DNA from 2 places in the Streptomyces sp. NPDC048751 genome. Region 1 is predicted to be linked to the other one. Evidence: predicted binding sites of a transcription regulator. Region 1 holds the regulator's gene; the other holds the start of a gene.

Region 1 (7,216 bases):
GGCCGACCTGCTGGAGCGCTGCAAGACGCCGTTCCACAACGTCATCAAGGACGCCGGCATCTCCATCAACGAGATCGACCACGTCGTCCTCGTCGGTGGCTCCACCCGTATGCCCGCCGTCGCCGAGCTCGTCAAGGAGCTGACCGGCGGCAAGGAGGCCAACAAGGGTGTGAACCCGGACGAGGTCGTCGCCATCGGCGCCTCGCTCCAGGCCGGTGTCCTCAAGGGTGAGGTCAAGGACGTCCTGCTGCTCGACGTCACCCCGCTGTCCCTCGGCATCGAGACCAAGGGCGGCATCATGACCAAGCTGATCGAGCGCAACACCACGATCCCGACGAAGCGCTCCGAGATCTTCACCACGGCCGAGGACAACCAGCCGTCCGTGCAGATCCAGGTCTACCAGGGCGAGCGCGAGATCGCGGCCTACAACAAGAAGCTCGGCATGTTCGAGCTGACCGGTCTGCCGCCGGCGCCCCGTGGCGTCCCGCAGATCGAGGTGTCCTTCGACATCGACGCCAACGGCATCATGCACGTCACGGCGAAGGACCTCGGCACCGGCAAGGAGCAGAAGATGACCGTCACCGGCGGCTCCTCGCTGCCGAAGGACGAGGTCAACCGGATGCGCGAAGAGGCCGAGAAGTACGCGGAGGAGGACCACGCCCGCCGCGAGGCCGCCGAGGCGCGCAACCAGGGCGAGCAGCTCGTCTACCAGACCGAGAAGTTCCTCAAGGACAACGAGGACAAGGTCCCGGCCGACATCAAGACCGAGGTCGAGGAGGCCGTCGCCGAGCTGAAGGAGAAGCTCAAGGGCGAGTCCGCCGAGGGCGACAACACAGCTGAGATCCGCACCGCCACGGAGAAGGTCGCGGCCGTCTCCCAGAAGCTGGGCCAGGCCATGTACGCCGACGCCCAGGCCTCGCAGGCCGCGGGTGGTCCGGAAGGCGCCACCGCCGGTGGTGCCAAGGCCGACGACGACGTCGTCGACGCCGAGATCGTGGACGACGAGCGCAAGGACGGTGCCGCGTGACGGAGGAGACCCCGGGCTTCGAGGAGAAGCCCGACGTCCCCTCCGGCGCCACCCCTGAAGACGCCGAGCCGAAGGCCGCCGCTTCCGACGAGGGGGCGGCCCCGGCCGGGGACGCGAACCAGACAGCCGGGCTGGTGGCCCAGCTGGACCAGGTGCGCACCGCGCTCGGTGAGCGCACCGCGGACCTCCAGCGCCTCCAGGCCGAGTACCAGAACTACCGCCGCCGGGTCGAGCGCGACCGGATCGCGGTCAAGGAGATCGCCATCGCGAACCTCCTGACCGAGCTCCTGCCCGTGCTCGACGACATCGGCCGCGCGCGGGAGCACGGCGAACTCGTCGGCGGCTTCAAGTCCGTCGGTGAGTCGCTCGAGACCGTCGCGGCGAAGCTGGGCCTGCAGCAGTTCGGCAAGGAGGGCGAGCCCTTCGACCCGACGATCCACGAGGCGCTGATGCACAGCTACGCGCCGGACGTCACCGAGACGACGTGCGTGGCGATTCTGCAGCCCGGGTATCGGATCGGCGAGCGCACCATCCGCCCCGCGCGGGTGGCCGTGGCCGAGCCGCAGCCGGGGGCGCAGACGGTCAAGGCCGAGGGGTCCGACGAGAAGGCGGACGGCGACGACAAGGAGAACGGTGGCCCGGACGAGGGCTGACGTTGAACTGACGAGACACTCGATCAGGAAGGAGGGGCGTCGAGGATGAGCACCAAGGACTTCATCGAGAAGGACTACTACAAGGTCCTCGGCGTCCCCAAGGACGCCACCGAGGCCGAGATCAAGAAGGCGTACCGCAAGCTCGCCCGCGAGTACCACCCGGACGCCAACAAGGGAAACGTCAAAGCTGAGGAGCGCTTCAAGGAGATCTCCGAGGCGAACGACATCCTCGGTGACCCCAAGAAGCGCAAGGAGTACGACGAGGCGCGCGCCCTCTTCGGCAACGGCGGGTTCCGCCCGGGGCCGGGCGCGGGCGGCGGCTCCTTCAACTTCGACCTGGGCGACCTCTTCGGAGGCGGCGCCCAGGGCGGCGGGGGTTCCGGAGGCTTCGGCGGCGGAATCGGTGACGTCTTCGGGGGCCTGTTCAACCGTGGCGGCACCACGGGCACCGGCACGCGGACCCAGCCGCGGCGCGGCCAGGACATCGAGTCCGAGGTCACCCTCAGCTTCACCGAGGCGATCGAGGGCGCGACGGTCCCGCTGCGGATGTCCTCGCAGTCACCGTGCAAGGCCTGTTCGGGCACCGGCGACAAGAACGGCACACCGCGCGTGTGCCCGACCTGCGTCGGCACCGGTCAGGTGGCGCGCGGCAGCGGCGGTGGCTTCTCGCTCACCGACCCGTGCCCCGACTGCAAGGGCCGCGGCCTGATCGCCGAGCACCCCTGCCCCGACTGCAAGGGCAGCGGCCGCGCCAAGTCGTCCCGCACGATGCAGGTCCGCATCCCCGCGGGCGTCACGGACGGCCAGCGCATCCGCCTGCGCGGCAAGGGCGCACCGGGCGAGCGCGGCGGCCCGGCCGGCGACCTGTACGTCGTCGTCCACGTCAGTGCCCACCCGGTGTTCGGCCGCCGGGACGACAACCTCACGGTGACCGTCCCGGTGACGTTCACGGAGGCGGCGCTGGGCGGCGAGGTCCGTGTCCCCACCCTGGGCGGGCCTCCGGTCACCCTGAAGCTGCCGCCGGGCACGCCCAACGGCCGCACCATGCGCGCCCGGGGCAAGGGCGCGGTCCGCAAGGACGGCACCCGCGGCGACCTCCTGGTCACCGTCGAGGTGAGTGTCCCGAAGGACCTGGCGGGGAAGGCTCGTGACGCACTCGAGGCGTATCGCGAGGCGACCGCGGACGAGGATCCGCGGGCGGAGTTGTTCGAGGCCGCGAAGGGAGCTTGATGGAGATGGACGGTCGTCGACGCAACCCGTATGAACTGACCGAGGAGACCCCGGTCTACGTCATCTCGGTGGCGGCCCAGCTCTCCGGCCTGCACCCGCAGACCCTGCGCCAGTACGACCGCCTGGGCCTGGTCTCCCCGGACCGCACCCCGGGCCGGGGCCGCCGCTACTCGGCCCGCGACATCGAACTGCTGCGTACTGTCCAGCAGTTGTCGCAGGACGAGGGCATCAACTTGGCCGGCATCAAGCGCATCATCGAACTGGAGAACCAGGTCGCGGCGCTGCAGTCCCGCGTCGCGGAGATGCAGGCCGCCCTGGACGGCGCCGCCGCGGCAATGCAGCAGCGGGAGGCGGCGGTGCACGCGTCCTACCGCCGGGACCTGGTGCCGTACCAGGAGGTCCAGCAGACCAGTGCGCTGGTGGTCTGGCGGCCCAAGCGGCAGCAGGCCGACTGACCGCTGTACCGGTCAGCGATGTGAGGGGCCCGGAGGTTCGGTCGAACCTCCGGGCCCCTCTTTCGCGTGCGCGTCAGTCGGAGGGCGCCGTTGCCGCCCAGCCGTCCGCCGGCAGGGACTCGGTGCCGTCCCCGGCCACGGCCGTCACCCAGTAGTAGGAGGTCGTGCCGCGCTTCGCGCCGGTGTCGTAGTACTCGAAGGCCCCGCTGCCGCGTTCGGCGATCTTCTCGTAGGTGGCGGTGGCGGGGTTCCAGCGGTAGACGCGGTAGCCGCCCGCCTGCTCGGGCGCGTCCTCGGCGAGCCCGCTCCACGAGAGGTGGTTGCCCTCGTCGCCCTCCGCCTCCAGCACGCTGAGGTGCAGCGGCGACCCCTCGGGCGTCCGCACGCTCGGTGTCGTGTCGAGCTCGGTCGCGGTGACGGTGCGCGCGGTGCCGGTCCACTTGAAGGAGGAGTTTCCGGCGGCGTCGACGGCGTCGACGAAGAAGCAGACCTCGTCGCCGTCGGGGTGGGTGGTGTACGCGTACGAGGTGGTGTCGGCGAACAGGTACTTCGTCGCGCTGCCGGCGCAGACCTGTTCGTCGCCCTCGTCGCCCCAGAGTTCGCCCTTGTAGACGACGTACCTGCTGAGGTCGGCCGCCGGGTTGGCGTCCCAGTTCAGTTTGAAGCCGTACTGGGTCGGGGTGACGGTCAGGCCCGTGACGGCGGGCGGCGGGGTGAGGTCCCTGCGCGTGCCGCTGACGGCGACGGACCGGGCGGACTCGTTGCCCGCCGCGTCGACAGCCGTCACGCGGTAGTAGTAGGTCGTGGCCCCCGCGGCCGAGGTGTCGAGGTACGAGAGTCGGCTGGTGCTGCCGACCCTGGTGTACGTGCCGTCCGCGCTCGCCGCCCGGTAGACGCGGTACGTCGCCGCGCCCGTGCTCCCGCTCCAGGTGATCCGCAGGCCGTCCGCCTCGGAGGTGGTGGTCGGACCCGCGGGCGTGGCGGGCGGTGTCCTGTCGACGGTGGTGACGAGTTGGTCGGCGGTGCCGCCGGACTCGTTGCCCGCCTTGTCGTAGGCGCGGACCTCGTAGTAGTACGTCTCTCCCGTCCGCGGCAGGGCCGTGTCGGTGTACGACGTGGCGGCGGTCCTGGCGAGGGGAGTGCCGTCGAAGGAGGCGCCCTTGAGCCGCCGGTAGATCCGGTACCCCGCGAGGTCCATCTCCTGGTTCTTGGCCCAGGTGAGTCCGGCCCTGCCGCTGGTGGCGTCGTACGTCACGGCGGTGCCCGTGGGGACGAGCGGCTTGATCTTGTCGACGGTCGCCGTAGTGCGGGGCGTGTAGGCGAACTTGACGTTCGCGTTGCCCGTCCAGTTGACGTAGTCGACGCGGAGGGTGTGCTTGCCCTTGGGGATGGTGAGGTTGACGGTCTTCGACGTCGTGGTGGAGGTGTTCTTCCAGACGTCGATCTTGCGCACGCCGTCGAGGTACACGCGGATGCCGTCCTGCGCCGACACCGCCCACGCGAACGGCCCGCCGGAGCCGAAGTCCCGCTCCACGGTCCAGCGGACGCCGAAGTTGTTCGTCGGAAGACCGGAGGCGGGGGCCCTCGCGCCCCAGTCCTCACTGACGGCGCTGTCGCAGTCCGTTTTCCTCGGGGTCCCCGAGAAGCTGGTGTTCGCGTAGAACTGCCGCTTGAAAGTGGGGGACGTGCAGTTCGGGGCCGCGCTCGCCGCGGTGGCCGTGGCGGTCAGCAGGCCACCCGCGATGGTCAGTACGACGGCGCCGGCGGTCGCGGTGGTCTTGGGTCTGGCGGGGGTCATGGGCTCCTGGTCCTGATCAGCGACGGCCCGGGGAAGGGCCGTTGACGATCAGGACCTGTGGAGGGGCTGGTTGGTTGTACGGGCGTGCGTCTTGAGGTGGTGCAGGAGGGCGGCGAGGCCGTCGCGGGCGGTGGTCAGGATGACGTCCGGGGCGTCGCTCTCGCGGAGGCGGATCGTTCCGTCGGGGGTGGGGGCGAGGTAGAGGCAGTTGCCTTCGGGGGCGCCGCTGTACGACGACTTCTGCCAGTGCAGTTCGGGCATCCGGGCCTCCTCAGAGCGTGTAGAGCAGGTGCTGGATCAGGGCCAACGAGTCCTTCACCGAGCGTGCTTCGGGGGCCAACGATACGTCGATTGGGGCGAGGGCGTATTTCGCGATGCGCGCGAAGAGGGAGTCGTATTCCGCGAGTTGCTGCCGGTGCACCAAGTAGTGGGATCCCAGGATCTGTTCGACCACCACAGTGCCCAGCTTCGGGTTGGCGGGGACGATGTGAGCGAAGTTACCGGTGAGCGCGGCCTGGGCCTGGGCGCTGAATGGGTATACCTGGATGGTCACGTTGGGCAGGCGTGCAAGCTCGATCAGACGCAGCAACTGCTCCCGCATGACATCGTCCCCACCGAACCGCATGTGCAGTGCCGACTCGTGGATGACGGCATGCACGGCCGGCGGGTTGTCGCGCGTCAGGATGTGCTGCCGCTCCATGCGGAACCTCAGCCCCGCCTCAGCGTTGGCGAAGCCCAGCTCCGGGCTGGTGAAGATGGCGCGCGTGTAGTCGGCGGTTTGGAACAGGCCAGGAACGAGCAGGGGCTCGTGGGTCCTGATGGTCACGGCCTCTGATTCGAGTTCCGCCAGATTCAGGGCGTCCGGCCCCATGTGCTTGCGGTACGTGCGCCACCAACCTCTGCCGGTCGACTCGGACAAGGCAACCAGGGATTCAATGTACGCCTTATCTGTACAACCGTAGAGGTCGCAGAGTTCACGCAGCCGCGGTGTCAGGATGCTCGTCTTGGCGGTCTCGATCTGGCTCAGCTGAACCCGGCCCATACGGATCCGTTCGGCCGCCTCACCAGCCGTCAATCCAGCCTGCTCGCGCAGGTGTTTGAGTTCGAAGCCGAGCCGCCGCTGACGCTCGCTGATGGTCGTGCGCAGTCCCACGTGTCTCTCCTTGTCGGCGTGCCTGAAGTCTGCCCGGTTTGGGGGCGGTTGGTCCATCAATAGGGGTGGATGGGTTGTTCATGAAAGCCCTATTGCTCTACTGTGAGTGCGGGGTCGGTCACGCACCGAAACCGTTTCACCTCCCCTGCCCATAAGCCGACAGAGCACCCACGCCCCGTGGGCGACGCCATCGCCGGGCATACGCAGGAGCCACCCCATGAACCCCGCCCGCCTCGCCGCCCACCGCCCCACTCAATTCATTCACGAGTACAGCCTGTTCGCCCCGGCCGACATCACCTCGCCCCGGGTCTGCCGGGACTTCGTACGCGCCGTCCTCCTCACCCACGACCGGGAGCCCTTCGTCATGCCCGCAGCCCTCTGCACCTCGGAACTCGTCACCAACGTGCACCTGCACACCAAGGGCACCGCGATGCTCCGCATCCGGCTCACCCCGGCCGGCCTCCGGGTCAGCGTCTTCGACGAGAGTCCCGATCCGCCGGTCGTCGCGTACCCCGCCGCGGGGGCAGTGGCCTGCTGGGGGAGGGGGCTCGCGCTGGTCGAGGAGATGGCGGACGGGTGGGGGGTGGCCGATGAGAGGGCGGGGCGGTATGCGAAGGGTGTGTGGTTCGAGCTGTTGCGCTCTCGCTCGAACGGGTGAACTGGAGGGGTTTCCCCTGGTCAGCCCAATTGCCGTACCTACCGTGATCGCGTTGCTTGTGCCTTGCGCACACCCAGCCCACACTTGAGGAGGAGGTGCCACCTTGACCGCTCTCGCACACGAGAGGCCCGAGACCATGTCCGAGGCGCAGGCTGACTTCTTGAACGTTTCCGACCCGGACGAGGGCCTGTGGCAGGTATGGAAGGCCATGGAACTCCCCGAGGGCTACCGCGCTGAGCTCA
Region 2 (7,216 bases), on a different contig from region 1:
GTCGCCCCGGAAGTCCGACCCCACCTTGTCGATCTCGTCGAGGAGCACGACCGGGTTCATGGACCCGGCCTCCTTGATCGCGCGCACGATCCGGCCGGGCAGCGCGCCGACGTACGTACGCCGGTGGCCGCGGATCTCGGCCTCGTCGCGCACGCCGCCGAGGGCGACGCGGACGAACTTGCGGCCCATGGCGTGGGCCACGCTTTCGCCGAGACTCGTCTTTCCGACACCCGGAGGGCCTACGAGCGCCAGCACGGCACCGCCGCGCCGCCCTCCGACGACACCCAGCCCACGGTCGCCGCGCCGCTTGCGCACCGCCAGGTACTCGGTGATCCGCTCCTTCACGTCCTCAAGACCCGCGTGCTCGGCGTCGAGCACCGCCTTGGCGCCCTGGATGTCGTAGGCGTCCTCGGTGCGCTCGTTCCAGGGCAGCTCCAGGACGGTGTCGAGCCAGGTGCGGATCCAGGAGCCCTCAGGGGACTGGTCGCTGGACCGCTCCAGCTTGTCGACCTCCTTGAGGGCGGCCTCGCGGACGTTCTCGGGCAGGTCGGCGGCCTCGACGCGGGCGCGGTAGTCGTCGGACTCCTCGCCGTCGCTCTCGCCGTTGAGTTCGCGCAGTTCCTTGCGCACGGCTTCCAGCTGGCGCCGCAGGAGGAACTCGCGCTGCTGCTTGTCGACGCCCTCCTGGACGTCCTTGGCGATGGTCTCGGCGACGTCCTGCTCGGCGAGGTGGTCGCGCAGTTGCTGGGTGGCGAGCTTGAGGCGGGCCACCGGGTCGGCGGTCTCGAGCAGTTCGACCTTCTGCTCGACGGTCAGGAAGGGCGAGTAACCGGAGTTGTCGGCGAGGGCGGAGACACCGTCGATGGCCTGGACGCGGTCCACGACCTGCCAGGCGCCGCGCTTGCGCAGCCAGGCGGTGGCCAGGGCCTTGTACTCCTTGACCAGTTCGGCGACGTGGCCCGGCAGGGGTTCGGGCACGTTCTCGTCGATCCGCGTGCCCTCGACCCACAGCGCGGCGCCCGGCCCGGTCGTCCCGGCGCCGATGCGCACGCGGCCTCGGCCGCGGATCAGGGCGCCCGGGTCACCGTCGGCCAGCCGTCCGACCTGCTCGACGGTGCCGAGGACGCCGGTGCTCGCGTAGGTCCCGTCGATGCGCGGAACCAGCAGCACCTTGGGCTTGCCCGGCTCCGAGCGGGCGGCGGCCTGGGCGGCCTCCACCGCGGCACGTACATCGGCGTCACTCAGATCCAGCGGAACCACCATCCCGGGCAGCACGACCTCGTCGTCGAGCGGCAGCACGGGCAGGGTGAGCGGTGTGAACGGCGTGGACTCAGCAGCCATGATCTCCCCTTTGGCAGTCAAGTTGAGTTATGCCGACTCAATGCTTGGGGGCTTTCGAATGTTCCCCAACCCTCGTTCGCTCTGAGCGATCACCCGGCAATCGCAGGTCCGACGGTGTCCGGGACGGCCGATGCCTGTTGTCGTCTCCCCTTCAGCACCGCGAGATGGCGAATCGTTCCCTCCGCGGCATGTGGATCGACACCCGGACGGCCACGGCCGGGGCCTGCTGTACCGCAACGGCAGCGGCCGGGACGTACGGGTCACGGTCGCCTGCGGTGACGGCACGGTGAAGCGCTCGGTCATCGGCTACGAGCACGCCCTCGACGTGGCGCCGGAGCCGCCTCAGCGGCCTGCGACCCGCAGGGCCCGGACAGCGGTGTGGGCGTCGCGCCACCGCCGGACCAGCGGCCACACCGCGACGCCGATGCCCAGCGAGATCAGATGGCCCCAGTTGGTCATCGGGTCCGTGAAGGCGACGAGGTCGGAGACGAGCGTCCAGCCGACCGCGGCCAGAAGAGGCCACCGCAGCCGCGGCGTGAGCAGGCCGGCGAGGGCGCCGACACTCGTCGCGACACCGAAGCTGACGCCGTAGTCGAGGCGGTGCAGGGAGCTCTCGGGCAGGTGACCGACGAGCACCGCGATGCCCACCGGAACCTCGGTGGCGAGGGTGGCCAGGACGTGCCCCAGCAGGAAGACGGCGGCCGTGCGCGCACCGCCGATCCGCCGCTCCAGCACGGTCAGGACGAGGAGGAGCCCGATCGCGTACGGCGAGAGGACCCCGCCCGCGATCCACATCGCGCTCCCCACCAGCACCAGCACCGGCGTGCGCACCAGGTGCACCACATCCGTACTGGACCCCTGGTAGAGGGCGTGCACGAGTGCGGGACCGGCGTGTGCGGCGACAAGTGAGGTGACGGCGAGAACGGCGACGTAGGCGAAGGTGAACGGGGTGCCGGTGGGGGTCGGCAGCAGGCGCCACGGACGCGGGACACGACGGACACGGACGCGCGGCGCCTCGGACGGGACGACAGCGACCGTGCGGGGCAGGGCGGTCGCACTCCCCACCGGTCCGCGCTGGCTCGGTATGCCGTCCAAGCGGGGCTGGGGCGCGGGCGTCGACGCGTCGGCCCGCACAGTCCGTTCCAAGGTGAAGCGCTCCTTCCGTTCGCCCCACCACCCTTCGCGCCGCACGAACCGCCTGTCTGTGACCGACGCCACCCGGAGGCCGATTCACAGCGAGTTCCCAGCCCGCGCTCACCAGCGTCTTAATTCCTTCAACGGTCCGTCACATCGGTGTCAGGATGAGCGCATGCCCACCGCTTACGACATTCCCGAAGTGCTGGACCGTCGTGAGGGCCCGTACGGCGAGGTCGTACTGCGCCGGCACGGCGAGCTGCTCCAGATCATCGCCAACGGCTGCTTCCTGATGGACACCTCCGACGGCCGCTCGGAACGTCTACTCGTCGACGCCGCCCTGAACGCCCTGGACGGACGGGCCGCACCGCATGTCCTGATCGGCGGGCTAGGCGTCGGCTTCTCCCTCGCCCATGCCGCCGCCGACCCCCGTTGGGGACGGATCACGGTCGTCGAGCGTGAGCCCGCCGTCATCGACTGGCACCGCTCCGGCCCCCTGTCCGCGCTGTCCCGCGACGCCCTCGCCGACCTGCGCACGGAGATCGTCGAAGCGGACCTGCTCGATTTCGTCAATGAGAGATGCGACACGTACGACGCGCTGTGCCTGGACATCGACAACGGGCCCGACTGGACCGTCACCGACGGCAACCACGGGCTGTACGGTCCGGCCGGACTGGCAAGCTGCGCAAGGGCGTTGAGACCGCGCGGGGTGCTCGCGGTGTGGTCGGCACAGCCGTCGCCGGATTTCGAGGGAACCTTGAGGAATGCCGGGTTCCAACAGGTGCGTACCGAAGAGATCCCGGTTGCCCGAGGCGTTCCCGACGTCGTGCACGTTGCCGTAAACCCTGGATAGCAAAGCCACGGTGCCTCCCCGTACGCTGCTCCCCTGACGCGGATCATTCAAGCGTCAATCGCAACCATGCGCAGACCGAGGAATCACCCCACTGGTTCCGGAAAGCACACTCAGGGGCGGGCGATGGAGCAGACACACACCTCCCACAACGGCACGACGACGGCGACCCCGGGCGCGCAGCGGCGAGTCCTGGTGGTCGAGGACGACCCGACGATCGTCGACGCCATCGCAGCCCGACTGCGCGCCGAGGGATTCCTCGTGCAAACGGCGGGCGACGGTCCGGCGGCCGTCGACACCGCAGAGGCATGGCAGCCCGATCTGCTGATCCTCGACATCATGCTGCCCGGCTTCGACGGCCTGGAGGTCTGCCGTCGTGTGCAGGCCGCCCGTCCGGTGCCGGTGATGATGCTCACCGCGCGCGACGACGAGACCGACATGCTGGTCGGGCTCGGTGTCGGCGCCGACGACTACATGACCAAGCCCTTCTCGATGCGGGAGCTGGCCGCGCGCGTGCACGTCCTGCTGCGCCGCGTGGAGCGGGCCGCGCTGGCCGCGACCACCCCGCGCAGCGGGATCCTGCGGCTCGGCGAACTGGAGATCGACCACGCGCAGCGCCGGGTGCGGGTGCGCTCGGAGGACGTGCACCTCACGCCGACCGAGTTCGACCTGCTGGTCTGCCTGGCCAACACCCCGCGCGCGGTGCTCTCCCGTGAGCAGCTCCTCGCGGAGGTGTGGGACTGGGCGGACGCCTCCGGCACCCGCACGGTCGACAGCCACATCAAGGCGCTGCGCCGGAAGATCGGCGCCGAGCGCATCCGTACGGTGCACGGCGTGGGTTACGCGCTGGAGACCCCGACTCCATGAGCGACGGGCGGTCGGCCGCACGGAGGAGCCCCGGGGAGCCCTGGGGCGGCGTACGCCCGTTCTCGATCAAGACCAAGCTGGGCGCGCTCGTCGTCATCTCGGTGCTGATCACCACCGGTCTGTCGATGATCGCGGTGCACACCAAGACGGAACTGCGCTTCATCACGGTCTTCTCGATGATCGCCACACTGCTCATTACGCAGTTCGTGGCGCATTCGCTCACCGCCCCGCTCGACGAGATGAACACGGTCGCCCGGTCCATCTCGCACGGCGACTACACCCGCCGGGTGCGGGAGAACCGCTGGGACGAGCTGGGTGACCTGGCCCAGACGATCAACGCCATGGCCGACGAGCTGGAGGCGCAGGACCGCCAGCGCAAGGAGCTCGTGGCCAATGTCTCGCACGAGCTGCGCACGCCCATCGCGGGTCTGCGCGCCGTCCTGGAGAACGTCGTGGACGGCATCGCCGAGGCCGACCCCGAGACCATGCGCACGGCCCTCAAGCAAACCGAGCGACTGGGGCGTCTCGTGGAGACGCTCCTCGACCTCTCCCGCCTCGACAACGGCGTCGTACCGCTGCGCAAGCGGCGTTTCGAGGTGTGGCCCTATCTCTCGGGCGTGCTGAAGGAGGCCAACATGGTCGCCTCCGCGCGCGCGACGATGGGCTCGGGCGGCAGTCACACCCGTACCGACGTCCATCTGCACCTGGACGTCTCCCCGCCGGAGTTGACCGCGCACGCCGATCCGGAGCGCATCCACCAGGTGGTCGCCAACCTGATCGACAACGCGGTCAAGCACAGCCCGCCGCACGGCCGTGTGACGGTCAAGGCGCGGCGCGGGCCGCAGCCGGAGTCGCTGGCCATCGAAGTCCTGGACGAGGGCCCCGGCATCCCCAGGTCGGAGTGGCACCGCGTGTTCGAGCGGTTCAACCGGGGCGCGGTGCGCCGGCCGCACGGGCCGGGCAGTGACGGCGGTACGGGGCTCGGTCTGGCGATCGCCCGCTGGGCCGTGGATCTGCACGGGGGCCGGATCGGAGTGGCTGAATCCGAGCGAGGTTGCCGGATTCTTATCACTCTTCCGGGAGAGACATCCGTGCCAAGTTGACGTAAAGTCCGAACCGGAGTCCCAAGATCCACCACTGTCCGCGCTGACGGACACGTGTGATCAGGGCACAGGTCTGCGCGCTGCGCACGTACGACCCTCATCTCCGCATCCCCGTGCGGCACTTCTTGAGCGGAACCACGCTTGTTTCCCGCCATTTCCAGCCCCGAAACACACTTCGTGATGTGACTTACGCGACGATGAACGGGCCCGACCTGACCTTCACCGTGTTGGGGGCGTAGCCTTTATTCCCGCTGTCCATCACCTTGTGAAGCGGAAGAGGGCGGTTGCCGCCGTGTCGCCACAGTCCCCCAGTAACTCGAGCATCTCGACCGACACCGATCAAGCGGGCAAGAACCCCGCTGCCGCGTTCGGTCCGAACGAGTGGCTCGTCGACGAGATCTATCAGCAGTACCTCCAGGACCCGAATTCGGTCGACCGTGCCTGGTGGGACTTCTTCGCCGACTACAAGCCGGGCGCCGCGGGCGCCCCGGCTCCGGCGGGTACTGCGGCCGCGGGGGCCGCAGAGACCACCACGGCCCCGGCGGCGCCCGCCGCCCCGGCCGCCGCTGCTCCGGCGGCCCCCGCCGCCGCTCCGGCCCCCGCGGCCCCGAAGCCCGCGGCCGCCGCTCCGGCTCCCGCCAAGGCCGCCGCCCCGGCACCGGCTCCCGCGAAGCCCGCGGCCGCCAAGCCGAAGGCCGCGCCGGCCGCCGAGGCCGCCGCGCCCGCGGAGGGTCCCGAGTTCGTGACGCTGCGCGGCCCGTCCGCCGCGGTCGCGAAGAACATGAACGCCTCCCTGGAGCTGCCCACGGCCACGTCCGTGCGCGCGGTGCCGGTGAAGCTTCTCTTCGACAACCGCATCGTCATCAACAACCACCTCAAGCGCGCCCGGGGCGGGAAGATCTCCTTCACGCACCTGATCGGCTACGCGATGGTGCAGGCCATCAAGGCCATGCCGTCCATGAACCACGCGTTCGGCGAGAAGGACGGCAAGCCGACCCTCATCAAGCCGCCGCACGTCAACCTCGGCCTCGCCATCGACCTGGTCAAGCCCAACGGCGACCGCCAGCTCGTCGTCGCGGCGATCAAGAAGGCCGAGACGCTGAACTTCTTCGAGTTCTGGCAGGCCTACGAGGACATCGTCCGTCGCGCCCGCGACAACAAGCTGACGATGGACGACTTCACCGGTGTCACGGTCTCCCTGACCAACCCCGGCGGCCTCGGCACGGTCCACTCGGTGCCGCGTCTGATGCCCGGCCAGTCGGTGATCATGGGCGTCGGCTCCATGGACTACCCGGCGGAGTTCCAGGGCACCTCCCAGGACACCCTGAACAAGCTCGGCATCTCCAAGGTCATGACGCTCACGTCGACGTACGACCACCGAGTGATCCAGGGCGCCGCCTCCGGCGAGTTCCTGCGCGCCGTAGCCAACCTCCTGCTCGGCGAGAACGGCTTCTACGACGACGTCTTCGAGTCGCTGCGCATCCCCTACGAGCCGGTCCGCTGGCTCAAGGACATCGACGCCAGCCACGACGACGACGTCACCAAGGCCGCCCGCGTCTTCGAGCTGATCCACTCCTACCGGGTCCGCGGCCACGTCATGGCCGACACCGACCCGCTGGAGTACCAGCAGCGCAAGCACCCCGACCTGGACATCACCGAGCACGGGCTCACCCTGTGGGACCTGGAGCGCGAGTTCGCCGTCGGTGGCTTCGCCGGCAAGTCCCTGATGAAGCTGCGCGACATCCTCGGCGTGCTGCGCGACTCCTACTGCCGCACCACCGGCATCGAGTTCATGCACATCCAGGACCCCAAGCAGCGCAAGTGGATCCAGGACCGCATCGAGCGCCCGCACACCAAGCCGGAGCGCGAGGAGCAGCTGCGCATCCTGCGCCGTCTGAACGCGGCTGAGGCCTTCGAGACC

Evidence for each region. Region 1 encodes HspR, which represses chaperone genes until heat shock. Its sites were predicted from a motif close to TTGAGNNNNNNNNNCTCAA; they were not measured.
Region 2: a site for HspR is predicted at 1,364-1,382, ahead of lon (endopeptidase La). Genes of this name have one in related genera too.

Annotation. Positions count from the first base shown of each region.
Region 1 is NZ_JBICUX010000007.1:320,616-327,831, reverse strand. It holds gene dnaK (molecular chaperone DnaK) at 1-1,027, shown strand, start outside; gene grpE (nucleotide exchange factor GrpE) at 1,024-1,680, shown strand; gene dnaJ (molecular chaperone DnaJ) at 1,726-2,910, shown strand; gene ACGFNV_RS23910 (heat shock protein transcriptional repressor HspR) at 2,916-3,365, shown strand; gene ACGFNV_RS23905 (fibronectin type III domain-containing protein) at 3,439-5,163, opposite strand; gene ACGFNV_RS23900 (DUF397 domain-containing protein) at 5,212-5,424, opposite strand; gene ACGFNV_RS23895 (helix-turn-helix domain-containing protein) at 5,435-6,316, opposite strand; gene ACGFNV_RS23890 (ATP-binding protein) at 6,534-6,974, shown strand; gene ACGFNV_RS23885 (Uma2 family endonuclease) at 7,078-7,216, shown strand, end outside.
Region 2 is NZ_JBICUX010000002.1:171,566-178,781, forward strand. It holds gene lon (endopeptidase La) at 1-1,341, opposite strand, end outside; gene ACGFNV_RS07655 (rhomboid-like protein) at 1,684-2,487, opposite strand; gene ACGFNV_RS07660 (spermidine synthase) at 2,651-3,328, shown strand; gene ACGFNV_RS07665 (response regulator transcription factor) at 3,452-4,192, shown strand; gene ACGFNV_RS07670 (ATP-binding protein) at 4,189-5,295, shown strand; gene ACGFNV_RS07675 (multifunctional oxoglutarate decarboxylase/oxoglutarate dehydrogenase thiamine pyrophosphate-binding subunit/dihydrolipoyllysine-residue succinyltransferase subunit) at 5,588-7,216, shown strand, end outside.